Regions from separate parts of the Amycolatopsis umgeniensis genome, predicted to be linked through region 1. Evidence: riboswitches for the same ligand, from Rfam matches in the RefSeq annotation. Region 1 holds a riboswitch; each other region holds the start of a gene.
The links. Region 1 has a riboswitch for cobalamin ahead of HDA45_RS01250 (CoA-acylating methylmalonate-semialdehyde dehydrogenase). Riboswitches for the same ligand answer to the same signal wherever they lie in the genome.
Positions count from the first base shown of each region.

Region 2: another riboswitch for cobalamin. It lies ahead of metE (5-methyltetrahydropteroyltriglutamate--homocysteine S-methyltransferase); the one in region 1 lies ahead of HDA45_RS01250 (CoA-acylating methylmalonate-semialdehyde dehydrogenase).
Region 3: another riboswitch for cobalamin. It lies ahead of HDA45_RS05635 (prenyltransferase/squalene oxidase repeat-containing protein); the one in region 1 lies ahead of HDA45_RS01250 (CoA-acylating methylmalonate-semialdehyde dehydrogenase).

Region 1 is NZ_JACHMX010000001.1:287,622-289,815, forward strand. It holds gene HDA45_RS01245 (short-chain fatty acyl-CoA regulator family protein) at 1-208, shown strand, start outside; cobalamin riboswitch at 371-556, shown strand; gene HDA45_RS01250 (CoA-acylating methylmalonate-semialdehyde dehydrogenase) at 716-2,194, shown strand, end outside.
Region 2 is NZ_JACHMX010000001.1:7,783,367-7,785,560, reverse strand. It holds gene HDA45_RS36325 (ribonucleotide-diphosphate reductase subunit beta) at 1-583, shown strand, start outside; cobalamin riboswitch at 813-1,035, shown strand; gene metE (5-methyltetrahydropteroyltriglutamate--homocysteine S-methyltransferase) at 1,138-2,194, shown strand, end outside.
Region 3 is NZ_JACHMX010000001.1:1,338,372-1,340,565, reverse strand. It holds gene HDA45_RS05635 (prenyltransferase/squalene oxidase repeat-containing protein) at 1-902, opposite strand, end outside; cobalamin riboswitch at 938-1,063, opposite strand; cobalamin riboswitch at 1,145-1,286, shown strand; gene HDA45_RS05630 (prenyltransferase/squalene oxidase repeat-containing protein) at 1,358-2,194, shown strand, end outside.

The DNA of each region.
Region 1 (2,194 bases):
GCTCGGCTGCGAACTCCGGCACGCACGGCGACTCGTGTACTCCGACGGGCTGGCGCTCGGCACCGGCGCGGCCGTCACCCCGATCGGGATGGGGTGCAAGGTCTGCGAACGACCCGCGTGCCCCCAGCGCGCCTTCCCCGCGATCGGGAAACCGATGCGGGTGGACGAGCATTCGTCCAGCCTGCTGCCCTACCCGCCACTCTCGTGAGTGGCGGTTTATCGAGGAGAACGGCAAACCTGGCGTGTTCGTGGCCAGGGCTGGAGGTTCAGCCAGTGTGAGGCGAGGTGTCGCTCGTCGGCCCCGCTCCCACACACCACCACTCACGAGACCCATCGCGCACCTGAGGCGTACGCCACACCCTCGACATAGTCGGACTTCCTACTTTATGGTGTCCACAGGTCTGCGGTGCAGGGAAGCCGGTGAAAATCCGGTGCGGTCCCGCCACTGTGACCGGGGAGCGGCGCTCCTGCAGAGAAGGCCACTGGCGCGAGCCGGGAAGGCCGGAGCCGCCGCGGATCCGGGAGCCAGGATACCGGCCGCAGACGTGTCGTGTTCGTCCACGAGGATGGAGCTGAACGCATGCGGATTCTTCCTGCCTGCGCGAAAGTCGCCGACCCGCCACCACCCCGGCGGTAAGTCGTCCGTACTCCCCTGCCCGGCCGCCGATCGTGGTCACGGGCGGCTCCGTCCTGCGCACTTTCGGAAAGGGCATCCATGAGCACCGAACTCAGTCACTTCGTCGGCGGCAAGCCGGTGGCGGGAACGTCCGGCCGGTTCGCCGACGTCTTCGACCCCAGCACCGGCGCCGTCCAGGCCCGTGTCCCACTCGCCTCGGCCACCGAGGTCGCCGCGGTCGTCGCCGACGCGGCGCAGGCCCAGCTCGAGTGGGCCCGCTGGAACCCGCAGAAGCGGGCCCGGGTGCTGATGAAGTTCGTCGACCTCGTCCGCGCCGAAGAAGACTCCCTCGCCCGCCTGCTCTCTTCAGAACACGGCAAAACCGTCCCCGACGCGCGGGGTGACATCCAGCGCGGTCTCGAAGTGGTCGAGTTCGCCATCGGCATCCCGCACCTGCTCAAAGGCGAGTACAGCGACAGCGCGGGCACCGGCATCGACGTCTACTCGATGCGGCAGCCGCTCGGCGTGGTCGCGGGCATCACCCCGTTCAACTTCCCCGCGATGATCCCGCTCTGGAAGGCCGCCCCGGCGATCGCCTGCGGGAACTCCTTCGTGCTCAAACCGTCCGAACGCGACCCCTCGGTCCCGCTGCGGCTGGCCGAACTCTTCCTCGAAGCCGGCTTGCCGCCGGGCGTGTTCAACGTGGTCAACGGCGACAAGGAAGCCGTCGACGCGCTGCTCACCGATCCTCGCGTCGAGGCCATCGGTTTCGTCGGCTCGTCGTCGATCGCCGAGTACATCTACACGACCGCGGCCGCGCACGGAAAGCGCGCGCAGTGCTTCGGCGGCGCCAAGAACCACATGATCGTGATGCCGGACGCCGACCTCGACCAGGTCGTCGACGCACTGATCGGCGCCGGGTACGGCTCCGCGGGCGAACGCTGCATGGCGATCTCGGTGGCCGTCCCGGTCGGCGAGGCCACCGCCGACGCGCTGGCCGCCCGGCTGACCGAGCGCGTCAAGACGCTCAAGATCGGTGCCTCGCTCGACGAAACCGCCGACTTCGGGCCGCTGGTCACCGCCGAGGCCGTCCAGCGCGTCCGCGACTACATCGACATCGGCGTCGCCGAAGGGGCGAAACTGCTGGTCGACGGTCGCGGGACCACTGTGGACGGTCACGAGAACGGTTTCTTCCTCGGCGGCTGCCTGTTCGACCACGTCACCGCCGACATGCGGATCTACCGCGAGGAGATCTTCGGCCCGGTGCTGTCGATCGTGCGCGCGGCCGACTACGAGGAAGCGCTGCGCCTGCCCAGTGAACACGAGTACGGCAACGGCGTCGCGATCTTCACCCGCGACGGTGACACGGCCCGCGACTTCACCTCGCGGGTGAACACCGGCATGGTCGGGGTCAACGTGCCCATCCCGGTCCCGATCGCGTACCACACCTTCGGCGGCTGGAAGCGCTCCGGTTTCGGCGATCTCAACCAGCACGGACCGGACTCGATCCGGTTCTACACCAAGACCAAGACGGTCACCTCGCGCTGGCCTTCGGGCACCAAGGAAGGCGCCAGCTTC
Region 2 (2,194 bases), 7.5 Mb from region 1:
CGCGTGGGCGCTGAAGTACACGCAGAACCTGGAGAACCCGGACTTCGAGACCGGCACCCCCGAGGCCGACCAGAACTTCCTGCGTGACCTGGTCGCGTTCTACGTGATCTTCGAGGGCATGTGGTTCTACACCGGCTTCGCGCAGATCCTGTCGCTCGGCCGCCGGAACAAGATGATCGGCATCGCCGAGCAGTACCAGTACATCCTGCGCGACGAGTCGATCCACCTGAACTTCGGCATCGACTGCATCAACCAGATCAAGATCGAGAACCCGCACCTGTGGACCGAAGAGTTCCAGGCCGAGATCCGCGGCATGCTGACCGAGGCGTGCGAGCTCGAGGTCTCCTACGCCCGCGACACCATGCCGCGCGGCATGCTCGGGCTGTCGGCCGAGCTGATCGAGCAGTACATGCACTTCATCACCGACCGTCGGGCGCAGCAGATCGGTCTCCAGCCGATCTTCGGCGAGACGGAGAACCCGTTCCCGTGGATGTCGGAGGCGATGGACCTCAAGAAGGAGAAGAACTTCTTCGAGACCCGCGTCATCGAGTACCAGTCCGGTGGCGCCCTCGACTGGGACTGACCCCGCATCTCGCGTGATCAGACACGTAACTCGCGTGTCTGGACACGGAACTCACGTGATCGAACACGGAACACGCCGGGCGGACTTCCGCCCGGCGTGTTCCGTCTCCAGACACGCGCGTCCCGTCTCTGATCACGCGAGTTCGCCATCTGATCACGCGAGTTCGCCGTTTGATCACGTATGTCGTCCGGTTCATCACATGTCCAGCGGGGCAGTAGCGCGCCTGGGTACGCTTCGGGGCGCTACTGGTTCGCCCGGCCCCCCAGGCCGGTCGAGGTAACAGGGAACCCGGTGTGAATCCGGGACTGCCCCGCAGCGGTATGTGGGAACGAAAGCCGTCACCGTGCGAGACACGGTAAAGCACTGGGGCATGGCGCCCCGGGAAGCGACGGCCGGTAGGAGCGAGCGAGTCGCCCACGAGTCCGAAGACCTGCCCGTGGTGCGCGCGTCGACGGCGTGCGTGAGTCCGGGCCTCGTGGGATGGGCACGACCGAAAACGCGGTCACTCCTGCGCGCGCTCCGGGCTTTGACGACAAGCTCGCGAGGAGAGAGCTGTGACCGAAATCGGCACCACTGTGCTGGGCTACCCCCGGATCGGACCGGACAGGGAGCTCAAGCGTTCACTCGAACGCTATTGGGCGGGCAAGATCGACGAGACCGCGTTGCTGGAGACCGGCCGTGCGCTGCGCACGCGGGCCTGGCGTGAGCTCAAGGACGCGGGCCTGGATTCCGTCCCCTCCAACACGTTCTCCCACTACGACCAGGTGCTCGACACCGCCGAGCTGTTCGGAGCGTTTCCGGAGCGCTTCACGAAGCTCGGTCTCACGCCGCTCGACACCTACTTCGCCGCCGCTCGCGGGGTGCAGGACGCGCCGGCGATGGAGATGACGAAGTGGTTCGACACGAACTACCACTACATCGTCCCCGAACTCGGGCCGGACACCGCGTTCTCGGTCGCCGGTTCCAAGCCGCTCGACGAATACCGCGAAGCCCGCGCGATCGGCGTCGAGACCCGGCCGGTGCTCGTGGGCCCGGTGACGTTCTTGCTGCTCGCGAAGGCCACCGAGACCGCTCCTGAGGGCTTCCGCCCCCTGGACCTGCTCGACAACCTCCTCGACGGCTACGTCGAACTGCTGCGCCGCCTGCACGACGAAGGCGTCGAGTGGGTCCAGTTCGACGAGCCCGCCTTCGCCGGGGACCGCACCGAGCCGGAGCTCAACGCGCTCATCCGCGCCTACCACCGGCTCGCGAAGGAGACCGCGCGCCCGAAGATCCTGGTCGCCGGGTACTTCGGCGGCCTCGGTCGTGGACTGGGTGTCCTCGCCCGCTCCCCGATCGACGCCCTCGCCGTCGACCTCGTCACCGATGAGTCCTTTGTGGACGCCGTCGCGGCCGAGCCCGCCTTGCGCGACAAGGAGGTCTTGGCCGGTGTCGTCGACGGACGCAACGTCTGGCGCACCGACCCGACCCGCGCGCTCAGCCGGGCGGCGACGTTGCTCGGCACCGCGAAGTCGGTCAGCGTCTCGACTTCGTGCTCGCTGCTGCACGTGCCCTACGACGTCGAGCGAGAGGCCGAACTCCACCCACGGCTGAAGGGCTGGCTCGCGTTCG
Region 3 (2,194 bases), 1.1 Mb from region 1:
GTCGCCGGGTTCAGGCCGGTGGCGTCGTAGGCGATCGCACCGCGGTCCGCCTCGGCGCCGGTGCAGCCGGTCTGCAACGACCGCAGGAATTCCCGCGCCTTGACCGCGGCGGCGGGACGGTGGCCCGCCAGCGCTTCGGCGGCGAGGCCGGTGCTGTTGGAGTTCGGCGCGTTCGTGCCGACGCCGAAGCCGCCGTTCGCGTGCTGCTTGGTGACCAGCCAGGAAGTGCCCTCGCCGGCGTTCACCGCGTCACCGGTGGCGCGCAAGGCCTGCACGACCATCGCGGTCGAGTCGACGTCGCTCGCGCACGTCGCTTCCCCGAAGTTCAGCGGGAAACCGCCGTCCGCGCACTGGGTGCCCGCGAGGAACGTCACGGCCGAGGTGGGGGCGCCGGTGGGTGTGCGGTCCAGCGCCAGCAGGGCGAGCGACTGGGTGAAGGCGTTCGAGTAGTCGCCGTACTCGGACCGGTCGGAGAACCGGCCGGACGGCGTGAGCAGCGAGAGCAGTCCCGCCTTGAGGTCGACGCCGCCGAACGACGCCGGGTTCTTGCCCCGGATCTGCGCGGCCAGCAGCAGTTTGGCGTGCGCGCCCGCGTAGGCCTCGGTGCCGCTGCCGACGTAACCCGTGGTGATCTCCGGCTTCGCCAGCCACGTGATCGCCTTGCCGGCGTTCGTGTCCGACACCCCGGCCGCGGCGAACGCGAAGATCGCGTCGATCGTCAAGCCCTGGTCGGGGAACTTCTGGCCGCCGAAGTCGGCCTCGAACCTTTCCCCGTCGGTCATCTGCCTGGCGAGCCAGCCCGCGGCGGCGTCCGCCTTGTTGTGGGTGGCCGCGGTCGCCGCCGGAGCGGCGACCAGTCCGATGCCGCACAGCATGGCGACAGCGAGGACCAAACGTCTCATGAGAACCCTTTCCCGCATTTCCACGACAGGAGTCGGTGGTGACACCGCGCGACGTGGGTGACCGGGCTCGCCCGAAAGGGCATACCGTTGCGGGACAGCGCCGGACTCTCACCGGACTTCCCCCACGACCGCGCTGATTGACGATCCGAAGAGTCTCATCCCGGTCAAGCGCCGGGGTACCGCCGGGCGCGACTCTCGATGTGATCCTGGCAACCGACCTGGTCAGCGGTGCCTGTCGCGAGTGATCGGGTGTTAACCTCGGCGGGCTCGACAACTGAACAACGCCGCCCGTGACGGGGAAGCCGGTCGAAATCCGGCGCTGTCGCGCAACCGTGGGCCCTTCACCAGGGCGAGCCGGGGTACCGCACGGGTGGATGAACGAACCACTGTCGCGATCAACAGGGGTGACTCCGGCGCCCCCGCGCCTGTCCTCCGCCATGCCGCAAGGAGGAGCCATGCGCCGCGGGTACTTGGCCGCATCGGCGTTCGCCGTCAGTGTCGGCGTGGTCGCCGCCCTGCTCACCGGGACGGCGACGGCCGCGAACGATCCCGACGCGGCGAAGGCGAACTCTCGCTGGCTCGCGACGAAGCTGAAGCCGGACGGCACGCTCGAGAACCCCAACGGCGGCGAACTGCCCGACCACGGCCTGATGATCGACGTGCTGCTCTCGATGTACGCCTCGGGCGAGGGTGCGAAGGCCGAGCCGATCGTGAAGTTCCTCGACGAGCAGGGCCACGCCACCGACTACTTCACCTGGGACGGCCTCGTCCCCGGCGCAGGCTACGACCAGGTCATCGTCGGCGGCGCCGCGGCCAAGACGCTGGTCGCCGCGCAGGCCTCCGGCCACGACCCGCGGAACTTCGACGGCTACGACATGGTCGCCGAGACCAAGGCCGCGATCATGCGCAAAGGCCCGGACAAGGGCCGGATCAGCGACTACTCGAAGAACCCCGACCTCGCCGACTCCGTGAGCAACAACGCGAACATGTTCGGCCAGTCGCTCGGCGTCATCGGGCTCGCCGCGGCGGGTGAGAATGACCAGCTCGCCATCGACAAGCTACTGACCCAGCAGTGCTCCGAGGGCTACTTCCGCATCTTCTTCGGCTACATCAAGACGACCGAGACCGGCGATCACGTCACGTCGAACGGCTACAAGATCTCCTCGTGCGACGAGGGCAAGACGATCGACCAGTCCCCGTCCGACGGTGACACCACCGGCCTCGCGCTTTCGGCGATGCTGGCCGCGCGGAAGGCGGGCGCGGGCGGACTCGACGCCCCGATCGCCAAGACC